DNA from 2 places in the Paenibacillus sp. FW104-T2 genome. Region 1 is predicted to be linked to the other one. Evidence: riboswitches for the same ligand, from Rfam matches in the RefSeq annotation. Region 1 holds a riboswitch; the other holds the start of a gene.
What was found. Region 1 has a riboswitch for FMN ahead of ribD (bifunctional diaminohydroxyphosphoribosylaminopyrimidine deaminase/5-amino-6-(5-phosphoribosylamino)uracil reductase RibD). Riboswitches for the same ligand answer to the same signal wherever they lie in the genome.

Region 1 (9,552 bases):
CAAACGGCGGAGAAGTTCTAATCGACCTGTTCGATCAAGAAGCTCCAAACACAGTGGCAAACTTTGAGAAACTGGCTAACTCCGGCTTCTACAACGGTCTTGTATTCCACCGCGTAATTCCAGGCTTCGTCGCACAAGGCGGATGCCCTAACGGAACGGGTGCAGGTGGCCCAGGATACACAATCAACTGTGAGATCAACCCGAACAAACATGAGCGCGGAACACTTGCAATGGCACATGCAGGCCGTAACACAGGTGGAAGCCAGTTCTACATCTGCTACCAGCCACAGCCGCATCTGGATGGGCAACATACCGTATTTGGTAAAGTAACCAAAGGTATGGAGTTCGTAGATGCTTTCGAAGGTCGCGACAAAATGGAAACTGTTGAAGTCGTAGAAGTTTAATCGTTTTCTTAATCGATAAAAATGGCCGTTTCGTTGATAAGACGAAGCGGTTTTTTTATATCCTTTTGCTTATTAAAAGTTAGTATGTGACAAAAAGGAACAAAAAACAATTGATTTTTCGGCGTTAAAGTGCTAACATCCAATTAATAACGAAAGCGATCCTTCAGGGCAGGGTGCAATTCCCTACCGGCGGTGATGCACCTGTGTGAGGATATTTATCCAGCACTGTTGCAAAGTCCGTGACCTGTCTGCCTGTGGCAGATGGCTGATCTGGTGCAATTCCAGAACCGACAGTATAGTCTGGATGGGAGAAGGAGAGGATGCAGCCCTAATTGGACTGCATTCCGCAGATGCGTTGCTGCACAGCATGAGACGAGGTTTTATTTCTGTGCAGGGAATGTCGGTTATCCGGCGGTTTCCATACATATGCCACATCATAGAAGCTCTTTACCTGTAATTGTGATCTTTAGGTATGTGTTTGCTTTCACTTGCCTGAAATGGAATTATGGCGGAGTGCTGTTGGCAATCGTATCAACGACATCCTGCTGGTGACACATGTCTCTCATCATCCCTACCCGAACGATAGTTCGAGTGGGGATTTTTTATTTGGATATGGTATAACCGCCTCTCTGCTCGATGGGAGGCCTATAATCTAAGATTCTAACCGTGGGGTGACCGGACTTGGAAATAATCAATGATGAATTTTATATGGGGCTTGCGTTGGATATGGCAGAACGTGCACAAGGGCAAACGGGGATTAACCCTGTCGTCGGATGTGTTGTTGTAAAAGAAGGCCGGGTTGTAGGTCTGGGAAGTCATCTCAAGCGGGGTACGGGCCATGCGGAGGTACACGCATTGAATATGGCTGGCAGCGATGCTGAGGGCAGTACGGTCTATGTTACGTTGGAGCCGTGCAGCCACTATGGCAAGACGCCGCCATGCAGCGAACGTTTGATTCACGAGAAAGTGAATCGTGTCGTGGTGTGTTGTGAGGATCCAAATCCGCAGGTATCCGGCAGAGGAATCAGTATGCTGCGTCAACAAGGCATTGAGGTTGAAGTTGGCGTTCTGCGTGAGCGCGGAAGACGTCTGAATGAAAAATTCATTAAGTACATTACCACCGGTTTGCCGTTTGTCACCTTAAAAACGGCATCCACGCTGGATGGTAAAATTGCAACCCGCAGCGGAGACAGCAAATGGATCTCCAACGAACCCGCACGGGAAATCGTACATGTACTTCGCCATCGTCATCAGGGCATCATGGTTGGTGTAGATACGGTTATTGCAGACAATCCGGAGCTGACCACCCGCCTCCAAGTGGAAGGGATCAGTCCTGTGCGAATTGTTGTCGATTCGAAGCTGCGTCTCCCGGTTGGGGCCAAGATGGTCAAGGATGGACTAGCACCGACATGGGTACTTACGACCGATGAGGCGAGCCCTGAGGCGGCCGAACGTCTAGAAGCCTACGGTGTTGAAATTATTCGCTGTGGTCCTGGACCACGTGTGGATTTGCTGAGTGCGCTTAGCAAGCTGGGAGAACGGGAAATCGGCTCCATCCTGCTTGAAGGTGGAGGCACATTGAATGGTGCCATGCTGGAAGCCAAATTGGTCGATCGGCTGTTGATGTTTATCGCTCCAAAGATTGTGGGCGGATACGACACACCGGGAAGCTTCCGATTTGAAGGGGTGGAGCGCATGAGTCAGGCCATTCAATTGAATCAGCTGGAAATTGAGCAAGTTGGAGATAATATCAGTATTGGCGGAATCCCTGTCTGGCCTGAATAACGGATCGAATAAGCAAGGCAAGATATAAGCATAAGGAGGCGGCAGCATGTTTACCGGTTTGGTGGAAGAGGTCGGTCAGATTCGGCGTATCGGTCGAAAAGGCGAAGCATTGGTCCTGAATATCGGAGCTTCCGCCATCATGGACGATCTGAAGATTGGTGACAGTGTATCTGTAAACGGAGTATGTCTTACGGCAACGACGCTGGAAAGCGGAGGGTTTACCGCAGATGTCATGCCTGAAACCTACCGTCATACCAATCTGAGTCAGCTGCAATCGGGCAGTAAAGTGAACCTGGAACGGGCGATGCAGTCGGGTGGGCGTTTTGGTGGCCACATCGTACAAGGACACGTAGATGGTACGGGAGTCATTGGCGGGATCACACGTGATCAGAATGCGGTTGTTTTTGAGATCAAACCTGACGACCACGAACTGTTCAAATATTTAATTCCAAAGGGTTCGGTAACCCTCGATGGCATTAGTCTCACCGTGGTGAAGACGACAGAAGCCTCGTTTACCGTATCGATTATTCCCCATACCATTGGAGAAACGGTGCTTCAGGTGAAAAAGCCGGGGGATACCATCAACATTGAATGTGACATTTTGGGGAAATATGTGGACCATCTGCTCCATTACGGCAAAGGGCATCCCGAAACGGGTGCTGGCAAACCGAAAAGCATCAGTGAAGAGTTTTTGGCCAACCATGGCTTTGCATAAGGAGCATAACCATTACAAAGAGAGACTGGAGGGGAACTTATGTCAGATCAATCCATATTAGATCCCATAGAGGAAGCGATATACGATTTGATGCGCGGCAAACCCGTCATTGTTGTGGATGATGAGGATCGGGAGAATGAAGGGGACTTTATTGCGCTGGCAGAGAAGGCTACACCTGAAGTCATCAACTTCATGATTACCGAGGGCAGAGGTCTGGTCTGTGTTCCCATTACGCAGCAGCGTGCGGATGAGCTCAATCTGAAACCGATGGTTCAGCAAAATACGGACTTCCATGGAACGGCATTTACAGTTTCCGTGGATCACAAGGATACAACAACAGGCATATCTGCACATGAACGATCCATTACGGTGAAGGGTCTAATTGATCCGGAAGCCAAAAGCAGTGATTTCCGCAAGCCGGGGCATATGTTCCCGCTCATTGCCAAAGACGGAGGAGTGCTCCGCCGCGCCGGGCACACGGAAGCTGCTGTTGATCTGGCGATCATGTGCGGTTCCTATCCGGCTGGTGTGATCTGTGAGGTCATCAAGGAAGATGGCACGATGGCGAGACTGCCTGATCTGCAGGAGATTGCCCGCAAGCATGACCTGAAACTGATTAGTATTCAGGACATGATCCGTTACCGTAATGAGAAGGAACAGCTGGTTCAACGTGAAGTGGCTGTCCGCATGCCTACGGATTTTGGCGAGTTTCAAGCAGTGGCCTATACGAATGCAGTGGACAACAAAGAGCATGTAGCCTTGGTCAAAGGTGAAATCGACTCTTCCAAGCCCGTATTGGTTCGTGTTCACTCCGAATGTCTTACAGGCGACGTATTCCACTCCCATCGCTGTGACTGCGGACCGCAATTCGATGCAGCACTCAAACAGATTCATGATGAAGGCAATGGCGTTCTGCTCTATATGAGACAGGAAGGCCGGGGCATTGGACTGATTAACAAACTCAAAGCCTATAAGCTGCAGGAGGAAGGTCTGGACACTGTAGATGCCAACCTGAAACTGGGGTTTGCCGCTGATCTGCGTGATTATGGTATTGGTGCACAGATTCTGAAGGATCTCGGCGTTCGCCAAATTCGTCTGTTAACGAATAATCCCCGCAAAATCAAAGGCCTTGAAGGTTATGGTCTTGAAGTGGTGGAGCGTGTTCCCATCCAGATGGAAGAGAACGAGGATAATACGCTTTACCTGCATACCAAGCAGGCGAAGCTGGGGCATATGTTGAAGTTCGATGATATCGAACAGAACGAAGAGAAAAATTAAATCTTTTTTCTCATGTAATTTATGGAAAAATAAATGCTCACAAATCGGTTAATTACATTACATTATACATTAGAGGAGATGACTTAAATGCCGAACTTTTTTGAAGGACATTTGGTATCGGAAGGTTTAAAATATGGAGTGGTTGTAGGACGTTTTAATGAATTTATTACAAGCAAATTGCTCAGCGGAGCACTCGATGCGTTCAAACGTCACGGGGTGCAGGACAGTGAAGTCGACGTAGCCTGGGTTCCAGGAGCATTCGAAATCCCGCTGATTGCACAGAAAATGGCGGAGAGCGGCAAATATGACGCTGTCATTACACTGGGAACGGTTATTCGTGGCTCAACGACACATTATGATTATGTGTGCAATGAAATGGCAAAAGGAGTGGCGGCTATTAACCTCAAAACTGGCGTGCCAACGATCTTTGGTCTGGTTACAACGGAGAATATTGAACAGGCGATTGAACGTGCTGGTACGAAGGCTGGTAACAAAGGTTGGGATGCTGCCACGGCTGCAATTGAAATGGCGAACTTGACGAAACAGCTAAAATAGTGCTTATTTAATGTAGTGCCCTGCTCTGCGCAGACGAATTCGGGAGACCGGATTCGGCGGCTTAGCGGGGTTTTGTATTTTTCTGGCGGGAGGATTCGTCTAGTGACGGTAGTTACATATAAACTGGAAACTTTTGAAGGGCCTTTGGATCTGCTGCTTCATCTGATCGATAAGGCAGAAATTCATATCCAGGATATTCCCATCAGCGATATTACCGATCAATATATGGCGTATCTGCATTCGATGCAGGAATTGGAGCTGGATATTACGAGTGAGTTTTTGGTAATGGCAGCAACGCTTCTGTCCATCAAGAGCAAACTTTTACTGCCCAAACCACCGGTGATTGAAGACTTTGAGGATTATGATTATATGGAAGAAGAAGATTATGATCCACGTGCGGAGCTGATTGCACGTCTGATAGAATATCGCAAATACAAAGGAATAGCCCGTCATCTGCATGAGCGGGAATGGGAACGGAGCCTTATCTTCTCCAAAGAGCCTGAGGACCTGAGGCCGTATATGCCTGTGGAGACCCAATCAAATCCGGTAGAGGGATTGCATACTTCGGATCTGATTGCCGCTTTTCAGAAGGCACTGCGCAAGGCAGAGAAGCGTACAACGGTTACACGAATTCAGCGCGATGAGATCTCGGTGAAGGATCGTATACGTGATGTCGTTGGAGCTCTGGAGAGTATGGGACCGGGAGGAAGGCTGTTATTTTCCAAACTGCTGGATGATCAGATTTACCGGCATGAAATTGTAGTCACATTTTTGGCTGTACTGGAACTGATGAAGATGAAACAGATTGTCTGTTACCAGGAGCGGATGTTTGAGGATATCGTTATGGAGTGGAGAGGGGAAGCAAGGAATCATGGATTTTCCGAAATTGAAGTCGATTATTGAGGGGCTGCTCTTTTTGTCCGGAGAGGAAGGTCTAAGCATCAAACAAATTGCCGAGATCGTGGATCAGCGGGTAGAACTGGTATCAGATGCCGTAGAGGAAATGATCGCTGACTTCATGAACCAGGGGCGAGGCGTTCAAATTCTCAAAATTGCGGGAGTGGTCCAGTTGGGAACGCTGCCGGAGCATGCTGCGTACTTTGAAAAGCTGGCTTACTCTCCTGCACGGACCTCATTATCTCAGGCTGCACTTGAAACACTAGCCATTGTGGCGTATCGTCAGCCCATTACACGGGTCGAGATCGAAGAGATTCGCGGTGTGAAATCCGAACGGGCCATCCATACACTGGTCAATAAGGATTTAATTGAAGAAGTAGGACGAGCTGAGGCGATTGGACGACCTATATTGTACGGAACAACCAAATCGTTTCTTGACTATTTTGGACTTGCTTCACTTAAAGATCTTCCTGAACCGGGTTTGTTTGAAGATTCTGAGAATCTGGAAGAAGAGACACAGATGCTGTTCAACAAGCTGGATGGACAACAGGTGGACTCGGGAAGCACGGATCAGAATGAGTTTGACCATGAAAATATGGATAACAATTATGAGGTTCATGACGAGGATCTGGACTCGTAAGCTCGAATTGTCCATAGGAAACAGTAATAAACCGGTGCCTGATAAGGTGGCGGTTTTTTTGCATACCATGAACCCTTAGCAAACGTGGGGAATTTCAACTATGAATGGAATTTTCAGGTCAGCCGTGAATTATTTCCTATATAGAGTGTCATACTAGACGTGTAAAGAATTGAGGGCTTGGAGGTAAGGCCTGTGTGGATTTGGCTTGGAGGAATCGGCTTGTTCGCCGCACTGCTGCTTGCCGCTGTTCTCATCTCGAATGTTCATGTGCATTTTACGTTCCGTAAACATAAAAGTGATGATTACGCTCGGATTAATGTTCGTCTCCTTTACGGTATTGTGCGAATTAACTATGAAATACCAAGCATCGTCTTTCGTAATATGAAAGAAGGTTTTTTGGTAAAAACCGAACAGCATGTGAACCATAAGCACGGAGAAGCCGAGGGTCACGAGCGTGTCAACAAACGTAAAGTCCAAAAGTGGGCAAAAGAAGTAAAAATCATGATGAGGGCTACGGATGCGCTTAAAATTTGGGTTCAACAAACGCTAAGCCGTGTACATATGACCCAGCTGTCCTGGTCAACCCGAATAGGTATCGGAGATGCAGCGCACACCGCTATTCTTACGGGCTGGGTATGGAGCATCAAGTCGATTATCATCGGTTTTTTGTCGTATCAGATTCAATTTAAACGTCCGCCCATGCTTGAAGTGGTTCCCGTTTGGGAAGATGAAATGGAGTTTCAAACCGAGCTGAACTGCAGAATGAGAATTCGCATTACGGCGGTTATGCTCGCAGGAGTGAGGCTGATGACACGGGTTCTTGAAGTGGATGGCGGATGGCGAATGTGGCTGAGAATACTGCGGGAACAACGGCGCAGACATAAGCAAAAATTAAAAAACAGCAAGGTTGAACGCGGGCAAACCCAGTAACATGCTATTTCGGTTGCTTTTGTTTGATGAGTCCTCCAAGAATGTTGGGTGCTGTTTCCTTGCTTGTTCTGCACTGAGACTTACATAGTCTGATCAAGTTTGGGGATGATATGGTTAGATCAAACCTAGTTTAAATTGAAACTGGAGGGAATTCAAGATGTCAGATCATCCAATTCAAGGCTTAATGGAAACCGCAATGGAGAATATCAAGGCCATGGTGGATGTTAATACCATTGTTGGCGATGCGGTCGAAACACCAGACGGCACGGTTATTCTGCCGATCAGTAAAGTCGGTTTTGGATTCGCCGCTGGAGGCAGCGATTTTCATGTGAATGATGGAAAGAGCAAAGAAGGCAGCTCCGTTCCTGGTGCAAAGACTGAGAGTGCTCATTCAGCCAACGTTGCTTCACCATTCGGTGGAGGTAGTGGTGGCGGCGTATCCATCCGTCCGATTGCCTTCCTTGTTGTTGGAAAACAAGGCGTGCACATCGTGCCACTGGACAACTCCACTCATCTGTTTGAGAAACTCATTGATTCTACACCTTATGTTCTTGACAGAATACAGGGGATGTTCCAGCGTAATACTTCGCAGAATGATGACTCTGGCGTACGTGTTACACCAGATCATACCACTTACAGCTAAGCCGTTTTATCTGGATCCCTTATCACAGATCTTTGTGAGAGGGATTTTTGCTGTTTGGAAAGATGGGACATACTTTAGGTTGTCCGAACATAAGTTAGTACAAGATTCCAGTGACCCGGAGGAATGAATTGATGCGAATGTTTAAGAAAGTAATGATTAGTTTGCTTGTACCATTGCTGCTTCTGCCTTTCATACAGGTTGCTGAAGCACAAGGAACGATCCCTGGCCCATCAACCCATGCGCAGAGCGCAGCGCTCATTGATGTGACTTCTGGAAGAATCCTATACAGCAAGGACGGGGATAAGGAACTGCGCATTGCCAGTTTGACCAAAATCATGACAGCCATTGTCGCCATCGAACAAGGGAAACTTGATGACAAAGTAAAAGTATCCTCAACTGCTTTTGCCAAGGAAGGGTCATCCCTTTATCTCAAATTGGGAGAAGAAATGACACTGGAAAACATGTTATACGGTTTAATGCTGAGGTCAGGGAATGACGCGGCTTCTGCTATCGCAGAGCATGTTGGTGGATCAGAAGAAGGCTTCGTCCTGTTAATGAACCAAAAGGCAGAGGAAATTGGACTTAAGCATTCCCATTTTATGAATCCACACGGTCTTGATGCAGATGGACACTATTCCACAGCCAATGACTTGGCCCGTTTAACGGCTTATGCACTGCACAATCCTGTTTTTAAACGAATCGTTGCTACCGAGGACAAATCAGCGCCTAATCCGAATGAGAGTTGGGAGTACTCCTGGCACAACAAAAATAAAATGCTGCGATTGTATGAAGGCGCTGATGGGGTGAAAACCGGATATACCAAAAAGGCGTTTAGGTGCCTGGTTAGCTCCGCAACCCGGAATGGTCAGCAGCTGGCTGCTGTCACGTTAAATGATGGAAATGACTGGAATGATCATGCGCGCATGCTTGATTTTGGATTTGAGAATTTCCCTTTGGTGGAGATTGCTCAAAAAGAGCAGCCAGTGGCTAACACGGATGTTATTACGGGGCGTGGATTTACGTATCCACTTGCGGAGAGTGAGAAGTCGGGCGTAACCAAAAGGCTGGTGTTAACGACCAATCCAGCAGAGACAAGAGGCGAAAAGAATGAGGAGCAACTGGATCCATCCTTCGGCCTCGCTGGGCGCATTGATCTGGAGCTCAAAGGGGAGTTTATTGGTTCAATCCCGGTGTATCGCAAAGGCAGCTACATTCCACCTGAGCCGAAGTCAGATGACGCAGCTCTTGGCGAGATCGGTAAAGTTTCAACCTGGGTAACTGCATGGCGGGCGGTGCTGAGTCATTTGTTATCTCCATAATCATCAGGAAGCATGAGTACGTCATTCATGTGGTACAGCATGATGTATTGTGCTTCCAGAGGAGGTTTTAACGTCTTGATTAACGTAATCTGGCTTATGATGATTGTTGTCGGGTTTGGTTTTGCAGCCGCGAAAGGAAATATTGAAGTCGTTACCCAGGCTGCTTTTGATGGGGCAGCAACGGGTGTAACCGTGTGTTTTGGATTAATAAGTGTGCTTGTGTTCTGGATGGGGATGATGAAAATGGCAGAAGATGCGGGATTGCTTGGCAAAATAGCCAAACTGCTGGGTCCAGTCGTTGCCTTTTTGTTTCCTGATGTGCCCCGAAATCATCCAGCTATGGGTTATATTTTGTCCAACATGAGCGCTAATCTGCTTGGTCTCGG
Region 2 (9,552 bases), on a different contig from region 1:
CCGGTGTGACTGAACCTGTTTTCCGCTCCAGCCCTAAAGCCTGTGCACCGGCCGAAGTTGCAAACCGCAGTACCTGACTCGATTGTAAACTCAGCTCTCCAGGCATTTCGCCTTGCGCAAGCAATAACTCGTTCGTTCTGGAACGCTCAGCTTGCAACGCAAATTTCATCTGTGAAAACATGTCTCCACCTGTCGAAGTCACCACATCCACGCCAAGCGTTGGCGTACCACCATGTTCCAGAAAATATCCTGTAGCAGGATAGCCATGTCCCATCATCATTTCTACTTCAGGCGTAACTGACAAAGAGGCTCCAGTGTCTGCCAGCATTTTGAATTCGTCCATGCCCATCGTATTGCCGTGAACGACATTAATACGCGGGGTAAGCAGCCCTGCCTCGTACATTCGGCTAATGGAACGGTCTGCAGATCCCCAGCTGCCAAACCCGACATGCATTGAACAAATTGCATCCAGTTCTTCTGCGAGCTGAATGTCCTGCACCGTTGTATCCCAGTGGCTAAACTCTGGGCCGCGAATAGCTAGTCCATACGTGACCAATTGGTCACTAGAGGAGAAATAACGCTCCTTCACCCCTCTGATATTCTCCGGGTATGAAAGGGTACTTTCCCGATTCCAATAGGCGGTTTCCCCTGGAACACCGTGAGCAAAGACAGCCCGGATCCCTGCATCCTGCAGCCCACGAATAAGTCCATCGGTATGATCAGATGAATATGGCATGCTCCAATCAAGTACCGTCGTCACACCCGCGTTAAGCGCTTCCAAAGAACCCAGAAGATTGGCAATGTAGCTGTCCTGTGGTCGAAGCTTGCTTCCCATGGCACCATAGTACAGATTTTGCAGATACACGGGCAGCGACCAGTTCGTTCCAGCCGTTTTCACAAGAGATTCCCACATATGCCGGTGTGTATCCACCAGTCCAGGCATGACAATCATGTCTGATGCGTCGATCACCACAACATCTGCATCGGACACCACGATATTCGGTTGAACGGCTGCAATCAAAGAGTCCTGAATAAGTACATCTGCCCTGTTAAACTGACCAATACGAGCATCCATCGATAATACACAACCGTTTTTCAATAGATAACCTGTCCCCATGAGACACCTCTCCAATCGTAATGGTTTGTAAAATGATCTGATCCGCATTGCTTGTCCTTACATATGATTTGTGACTATATTTTCGCTAGTATATAACCATTATATACCGATTGTTAATATTTATCAATTCTGAACACCAAACGACTATCAATAGTGATGACTGTTCTTACATCGTTAAACTTCATTTTTATCTCCGTTGGATTCCAGCTTACGTTTCGCTCGAAAACGTCTCACCTTCATTAGATTGCCGCACATTTTATCATCGCAATATTTCTGTGTCCTACTGCGAGTATCGTCATAGAAGATCCAGCGGCAGTCCGGATTGTCACAGCATCGAATTCTCTTTCCATCGCCCTCCACCAGTGTAATTGCAAAGTCAGCAGCGACTTCTGCCATCACCTGAAACCAATGCGCATGGATGGGAACCAGCTTAACATCCAGTCTTTGATCCTCTGCAATTAGTTGTCTGATTACCCCACCACACCGCATAGAGTCATTTAACCATGCTTGATCCTTCTCCGTTAGGGGCGTTCCCGCTGACAAACGGATAGCCAGAGACTGTAACTTATCTCTAAAGATTCTCATAGCGGATTCCTCTTCAGTCGATGCCGAAACTTGTGCTTCTAATTGCCAACGATTCAAGAAATCCTGCTGCCAGCCTGCTTTTCCCAGTCTGTCTTCAGATCGATCCCCGCCGCGCCAATCATGATAGTCGCTATTTACAAAATCTGTCCATAATCTATCCATCTATACCTCCGGCATTGTAACCATCTAAATTCATAAAAGATGGTTACTTTCGTTTGAATTGTGTTATATTAATTGTAACCATTTCAAACCATATTAGCTAGTTACAAGCATGAAGACGCAAGTCATGAGATGAGTTCCACAAGAGAGGAATGAATTTTAAAAATGACGTCTGTTACAACTGCATTAGATGTGTTGGTTATTCAGAAAGAAGATACTTGGGATCAATGTAACTGGATCGTCCCTTTGTCGAAGGCGATTGAAGGGCTGACCGCAGAGCAAGCAGCTTGGATCCCTCCTTCAGGAGGACTAAGCATATGGCAGCTGGTCAATCATATGTATTATTACAACGAGCGGATTTTAGAGCGTCTTCAAGATCGGGCTCCTTCTACACCTGCTGCTGAATCGAATGAAGCTACGTTTGGCAAACCCGGTGACCCCTTGGACCAGGTTGGCTGGAGCCAACTTGTAGAGCGAACCACTAAGCTTGCAGAGCAGTTGCACAATAACCTGGTTAAGTTGCAGGATTCCAGACTTGAAGAAGCCTATTTGGATTCCGAACAGAACTGGGCTCAAACGCTTGCCCGCTGGGTTCTTCACGACGCATATCACGCGGGTCAGATTGTACTTCTTCGCAGGCAGCAAGGAAGCTGGAACATCATTTTCTAAAAAAATGCTTGAACTGCTAGCGCTTACAGGAATAAGATGAACTTATTAATGTTACAACTTGTACTATAACCTATAAATTGAATAGGATCTTCGGGGTAGGGTGCAATTCCCAACCGGCGGTGATGTTCCAATAGGAACCAGCCCGCGACTCGCTGTTGACTGCTTAGGACAACAGCGACTGACTTGGTGTGACTCCAAGGCCGACGGTACAGTCCGGATGAGAGAAGATCAACACATGACATACCGCCTATGGGAAGGTTTCTTTCCTGACGATATGTTCATGGATGAGCCCCCGTTTATTTGGTGTATGCCAAAACGGGGGCTTTTGTCGATTTTGCCAACTGAAGATTCCGTGTTCTGACGAAGGAGTCCTGAATATGGAAAAGACACAGCATGCATCAACCGTTTATCGCAAGGAACGAAGCAATACCGGATTTTGGCTCGTTGTTCTCGGTGCTGCCCTATGGGGCGTAGATCCATTGTTCCGCATCATTTTGCTGCAAACCATGACCTCCACTCAAATTGTACTGGTGGAACATATTATCGTGAGCTTGGTCGCTATACCCGTCTTATGGAAATTCCGCGCCGACCTGAAACATCTGCGAGCCCGTCACTGGATCGCCGTTATCTTTATCTCATGGGGTGGCTCTGCACTGGCAACGGTATTATTCACGCTCGCACTGACACACAATGATCCGAATACCGTTTTATTGCTGCAAAAAATGCAGCCCATCTTCGCGATTGTTTTAGCTAAGATCTTACTGAAGGAAACACTGCCGCGCCGCTTCGGCTGGTTATTTGTTGTTGCTCTTATCGGAACTTATCTGCTTACATTTGGATTTACTCTTCCGCTTGGAAACTGGAACAATTGGATTCATGCGGGCAGCCTGTTGTCACTTGGCGCTGCTGCCTTATGGGGCGGCTCTACGGTGATGGGCCGACTGATGCTGGGGCAAACCCGTTATGAAACGGTCACCTCCCTTCGCTTTGTCGTAGCTCTGCCCTTGCTGATCTTCATGACCTGGAACGAAGGCGCAGCGTGGACCTTACCATCCGGTGCAGGAGAACAGGCAGCTGTTGCGCTCAACATTCTGGGGCAGGCGCTACTGCCAGGCTTACTGAGTCTATTGTTATACTATAAAGGTCTCTCGACCACCAAAGCTTCCGTAGCCACACTGGCTGAGCTGAGCTTCCCAATGGCGGGTGTGCTTGTGAACTGGATTGCATTCCGAACGCTCATCACATGGGAACAGCTGCTTGGATTCATTCTCATCTGGATTGCTTTGTTCGCTATATCCAAACAGCAGGAACGATCTACCACAGCTGCTGACGCAGCTCCTAAGCTTCGGACAGAGTAAGAAAGATCTTATTTATATCTTAAAGGCACTGCACATCCTTCTGGATCGGCAGTGCCTTTTGTCTTTTTATAATTCCAGTGGTACGATGACATATGGACAGGTATTTATACTATTTCATATTTTCGGAGAGGAACGATCGTCATGTCTTCATTTTCATATACGTCCTATGATGCCATAGGTCTGGCTGAACTGGTTCGCTCACGGGAGGTTTCCCCCGTTGAATTGCTGGAAGCGGCCTACGCTCGCCTAGAAGAAGTTAACCCGCAGCTTAATGCGGTCATTCGTACATATGAAACACGCGCACGTGAGGAAGCCGGCTATGTTCGTCCTGGTGAGCAGCCTTTTGCAGGCGTTCCATTGCTCCTCAAAGACATCTCGCAATCGCTGGAGGGGGAAATTCTGACTTCCGGTTCCCGCCTTCTCAAGGATCATCGAGCTTTGCGCAACTCTAACTTTGTATCCAAACTCAGGGATGCAGGCTTCGTTATCATTGGACACACGAACACACCGGAATTTGGCCTCAAAAATATTACTGAGCCACGTCTTCATGGTCCGAGTCGTAATCCATGGAATAAGAATCATTCACCCGGAGGTTCAAGCGGCGGTGCAGCTGCAGCTGTTGCTTCGGGTATCGTACCCATGGCCGGAGCCAGTGATGGCGGGGGTTCGATCCGGATTCCAGCCTCCTTCAGCGGACTATTCGGACTAAAACCTACTCGGGGACGGACTCCTGTTGGACCAGGTGTAGGCCGTCAATGGCAAGGTGCATCGATCGACTTCGCGCTATCCCGGACTGTGCGAGACAGCGCCGCCTTACTGGATACCCTGCAGGTCATTCAGCCAGAAGCCGCGTTTCATGCCCCGCTCTTTCCGGGCAGTTACTTGGCCGATATGAACTACCCGCACCAACGCAAACTAAAGATCGCTTATACCACGGATTCACCTGTAGGCACCCCGGTTAGTGAGGATGCGAAGGAAGCAGTGTACAAGCTGGTTCGGTGGCTGGAGGAACAAGGTCATCACGTGGAGGAAAAATTGAGTCCGGTCAACGGTGTTCGATTGATGGAGAACTATTATATGATGAACAGCGGTGAAATGGCGGCGATGATCGCCTCCATGGAGCATGCTATGGGCCGATCTTTGACTTCCGGCGATATGGAGATTGAATCCTGGGTGCTGGCTGAGGCAGGCAAAAAGGTATCGGCTGCAGAATTCGTTCACAGTCTTGCCGAATGGGACGTGGCTGCCGCACAGATGTCTACGCTCTTCGAGCGATACGACTTCTATATCACACCGGTTAATGCCTTTCCTGCACCAAAGGTTGGAGAGCTAACTCCTCATGAGGAGCAGATTCAGCATCTGATGCAGATTAGCGAATTGGATAAGGTGCATCAGCAGCAATTGATTTATGAAATGTTTGAACCAAGTCTCACCTACACTCCTTTCACCCAACTCGCCAACCTGACAGGCCAGCCTGCAATGAGTGTTCCGCTGCACCTCACAGCGGATGGCTTGCCGATGGGCGTGCAAGTGATGGCAACCAAAGGGCGTGAAGACTGGCTGCTCCATCTGGCTGGCCAATTGGAAGCTTCCGGACTGTGGATCGGAATGAACGGAAACCCGCTTTTCCCTTTCTAAGTTAAAGAAAAAGGACAACAATCTAACTCCGTGACCAATTGAGTAATCAAGAGTCACGGAGTTAGTTGTGTGTTCGACTTTATGGTGACAATAACGTTGCGTTATGCAGGTGTGTTCAATTTTCAGATCCGAATTACGCACACCTAGTTAAGGTATCCATTTTCGCACCCAGTTTGTTTACATAATATTTACTATGTAACTTAATGAGAATTTCTTAAATTTTAATGTTCACATCCGTCAAAAGGTACGTCTCGTTCAATGAGCTTAATGACATTATCAATTGCGTTTAGTTGTTCCTCTGAAAGTAGATTTTCATCTCCATCCCAATCACCTAACCACCAGAAGAACGAGCAAATATTGCGGTATTCCATAAACATAGGAATGGACTTGATTCATCGGTAGCGAGAGCATGAATATGCTGTGTAAGTACCAAGCCTCTTGAGTGAGGATTCTCGATATCATATTTCCCTGTGCAGCAAGCCTTACCCGAAACATGTATACCTACTAATCAGGACATTATTTATAGTGGTTATTACCGCGCACTAGCAAGTTATTAATAGATTACTCTACTGCCCCGGTGGCAGCGATCCGAAGATCAACTTTGACATCAAACTGGGCACGGGATAGCTCTTGTCCCCAATTGTCCTGCACTTCCTTGTACAACGGGTACTGATATGCCCGGGCATAGAATCCGAAACCAACAGGGTCTATTTCATAGTGTTGGCATTTTTCAATGAGCTTCTCAATCGCAACTTCCATTCCCTCGCTCAATTTTTTTTCCATGTCATTGAAATTATCCTGGAGTTCAAACTCAAGAAACTTTTCCGTGATGGCAATAATTGATTTTACTTTTACCTTATATCGAAATTTCCCGTTCTCATGAGAAGATTTAATCTTTACTGAGGTGCCTCCTAGAGTAAAACTTACTTTATCTATATTATACGGAACCGTTTGTTGTAGTTTATCCACAGGAAAAGTGAGATTGATACCGGGTCCCGCCTCCTTTTTCAAAATCTGAAGAAGTGAAGTCTCCTGATAGGTAAGTGAAGTTCGGTACTGGGCTTGCTGTGAAAGGAGAGTCGTTCCTTTAAGCATGATCTTGTTATTCTCAATCTTAATTTCCGAGATAGCAGGGGTCATCGCCCGGTCATACAATTGTCGATGAAGCTCTTGCGCAGTTGTTGAGACCGTAGTCGAAATTTTGCTTCCTGATTCGACAATCGCTTTTAAAAAGATGAGTATTGGTGGCTGATCCTTCGATTGGAAGTTAAAAATATCCGAAACTGGACCATCAACTGCGATGATCCTGTCGGTAATTGTATTCCGGGGATCACGGAAGGTAACATCCAATACTTTAAACCAATCCTTGTATTTAAGTAATTCTTTCCCTACCACAATGACCTGAAAATTCCGTCCTCCTACCGAACCTGGAAATTGAGCATCCTGCTGATTCTTGGACGATCTTAATCCCTCAGCTAACCCTTCCGCTTCACGGCTTTTCTTTTGAATGTCTTTGCTGAATACAGGCGCGGAGACATAATAATGGAGCTTTTGGTCTTCGACATCCAAGCCCAATGCCAATGGAACGGTAGCATCTTCCAAGTTGGTTTTTCCACTTCCGCACCCTGTAATTGCACACAACCATATGCAAACTGCAATAGAAACACCCGTTTTTTTTATCCATTTCATGTTTGTTTCCCTCCCTTCCATTTGTTAAAAATAACGACATACAAAAGAATGGCTGCAGGTAATACGAATTCCATCACAAATCCGATGAGATTGAGTGAATTGTTAATTTGTGTAGCTGCCATAAAACTGGGACGATAGATGAAAAAGCTGATTGCCATGAGAATACACCATGCAGCAAGGTGAATATTGTCCTTACCTTTTCCCAGTAATGTGGCAGAGCATCTGGAAACAATGTGCATGGAGGGAATCCATATACATGAGAAGATAAACATATAAAATGCAATAAACAACACTTCGACCCGTTCGATAAATTGAAATTCAATAGACTTCAAAATACTGATCACCGGATCATTGTATTCTCCGATCTCATCAGGACTAAAATAAACAAAGCAAATAATGGTGATCCCCAAATATGCCAGGCAAGTAAGGGAATTGGAGATTAGCATAGCCGTCATAGCCTTTTCCTTTTTCACTAAATGAGGGTACAGAAATAAAACCAGTCCAATGCCCAGCAAGGGATAGATCATGATTTTTATGGAAGTAAATATGGGAAGCCAACCCTCTTTAAATAGTGGAAGCAAATAAAGCCAATGAGCACGATCCAGCGTTGACACATAAACCAGGGGAATCCATATGGAGAGCATCGAAACAATTTCGGTGTACCGCCCGATCACCTGAAATCCATGCTGCGCAATCTGATAGGTGGGAATCAGAAGCAGCAAGGCCAGAATATAAATTAATGTCGTCGGCAGCAACCAGAGTTTAATGACCAGCGTAGCAACCGCGTAACCATCATATGCGAGCAGCAAAAAATAAATCATAAATAGAAAAGTAACCAGTTTTGCCGCCCATCGGCCCATATAACGCTGAACTAATTCAAGTATTGTACTGTCTGGATTATGGGTCATTAATTTCACCATTGCCATAGAGGCTAACATCGCGAGCCCCCATCCTAAAAAGACGGTCATCCAACCATCCGTTCCAGCATGTCTTGCAAGCTCTTTTGGAAGAGCCAGGAAGGCAACACTGATCTGGAAAGTAGAGATGATAAGGATGAATTGCAGCGTCGTTATCGGGCGATATGTCTTCATGTACTACTTCTTCTCCTTCCATTCCCTGCTATTTCCTTGTCGTCTTGTCTGGCGTGACCGCGTACTGATCGGGCGCGTGTTCATCATCCATAACGGCAACCGGAGTAAGGTATCCTTCCAATCTACAGGTCTGAATGGAGCAATAGGCGTACTATAAGAAGTGTTAAGCGAGTTTATCGTTATTAATCTGCCGATTATAGTCATCATGCCGACTACCAGTCCAATGAACCCGAACCAAGTGGCGAAAACCATCACCATAAAACGCATTAATCGTACCGCAGCAGCCATATCCTGATTCGGAATAATAAATGAGGATATGGCTGTAAAGGCGACTACGATAACCATGACATTGCTGATCAATCCAGCCTGTACAACCGCTTGACCAATGACAATACCCCCGACAATGCCCACCGTCTGACCAATTGGAGCCGGAAGTCGAACCCCTGCTTCCCTTAGCATTTCAAGAGTCAGTTCCATGATGATCGCTTCCACGAAAGGAGGAAACGGAACCTGGCCCCTTGATTCACCAAGCGTCAACAACAGCTTCATGGGTATAATTTCATAATGAAATGAAATAACGGATATGAAAAAGCCCGGCAGAAAGATGGCGATAAAAAAAGCAAAAATTCGTAATGTTCTAAGAAATGAGGAGATGGACCATCGGGAACTGTAATCATCAACCGTTTGAAAAAAGGACATAAACGTAACTGGAGCTACCACTACACTCGGCGAACCATCAACGACAACGACACACCGACCTTGCAGTATTTGTGAAGCAGCAGTATCCGGTCTTTCTGTCATGATGATCTGGGGAAGCAAAGCTAGCGGTTGGTCTTCAATAAACTCAACTAATTCGCCCGTGTTAATAATGGCGTCTACATCAATGGATTGAATGCGTCCTTCAAGAACTTTTACGACCTCAGGATCAACCACATCCTCCAAATAAAGCAGGGATACGGCCGTTTGTCCTCGTCTCCCAACGATATACCGTTTAAGCTTCAATTCTTTATCCGCGATATAACGTCGAATCATGGCTATATTTTGAGAACCGTTCTCTATAAATCCTTGATGCGCCCCTTTCAGTGAAGGTTCTTGCTGTGGGTCCTCAATTGCACGTTGAGGAATACCTTTGGTATCCAGTACATAGGCTTCACTTCGCCCTTCAATAAAAAGCACACTATAGCCGATCATAATGGAACGTTTGAGATCCTCCCATTTAGAATAAGGCTTTACATACCCGACTGTT

Region 2: another riboswitch for FMN. It lies ahead of AC3WQ3_RS18485 (EamA family transporter); the one in region 1 lies ahead of ribD (bifunctional diaminohydroxyphosphoribosylaminopyrimidine deaminase/5-amino-6-(5-phosphoribosylamino)uracil reductase RibD).

The regions. Positions count from the first base shown of each region.
Region 1 is NZ_JBYTCE010000010.1:32,887-42,438, forward strand. It holds gene AC3WQ3_RS14250 (peptidylprolyl isomerase) at 1-404, shown strand, start outside; FMN riboswitch at 560-724, shown strand; gene ribD (bifunctional diaminohydroxyphosphoribosylaminopyrimidine deaminase/5-amino-6-(5-phosphoribosylamino)uracil reductase RibD) at 1,086-2,189, shown strand; gene ribE (riboflavin synthase) at 2,236-2,904, shown strand; gene AC3WQ3_RS14265 (bifunctional 3,4-dihydroxy-2-butanone-4-phosphate synthase/GTP cyclohydrolase II) at 2,944-4,182, shown strand; gene ribH (6,7-dimethyl-8-ribityllumazine synthase) at 4,270-4,737, shown strand; gene AC3WQ3_RS14275 (segregation and condensation protein A) at 4,840-5,640, shown strand; gene scpB (SMC-Scp complex subunit ScpB) at 5,609-6,274, shown strand; gene AC3WQ3_RS14285 (DUF2953 domain-containing protein) at 6,467-7,204, shown strand; gene ytfJ (GerW family sporulation protein) at 7,362-7,847, shown strand; gene AC3WQ3_RS14295 (D-alanyl-D-alanine carboxypeptidase family protein) at 7,979-9,166, shown strand; gene AC3WQ3_RS14300 (nucleoside recognition domain-containing protein) at 9,263-9,552, shown strand, end outside.
Region 2 is NZ_JBYTCE010000014.1:135,152-144,703, forward strand. It holds gene AC3WQ3_RS18470 (amidohydrolase family protein) at 1-1,117, opposite strand, end outside; gene AC3WQ3_RS18475 (CGNR zinc finger domain-containing protein) at 1,292-1,864, opposite strand; gene AC3WQ3_RS18480 (DinB family protein) at 2,027-2,530, shown strand; FMN riboswitch at 2,613-2,763, shown strand; gene AC3WQ3_RS18485 (EamA family transporter) at 2,908-3,888, shown strand; gene AC3WQ3_RS18490 (amidase) at 4,030-5,526, shown strand; gene AC3WQ3_RS18495 (Ger(x)C family spore germination protein) at 6,088-7,215, opposite strand; gene AC3WQ3_RS18500 (GerAB/ArcD/ProY family transporter) at 7,212-8,306, opposite strand; gene AC3WQ3_RS18505 (spore germination protein) at 8,310-9,552, opposite strand, start outside.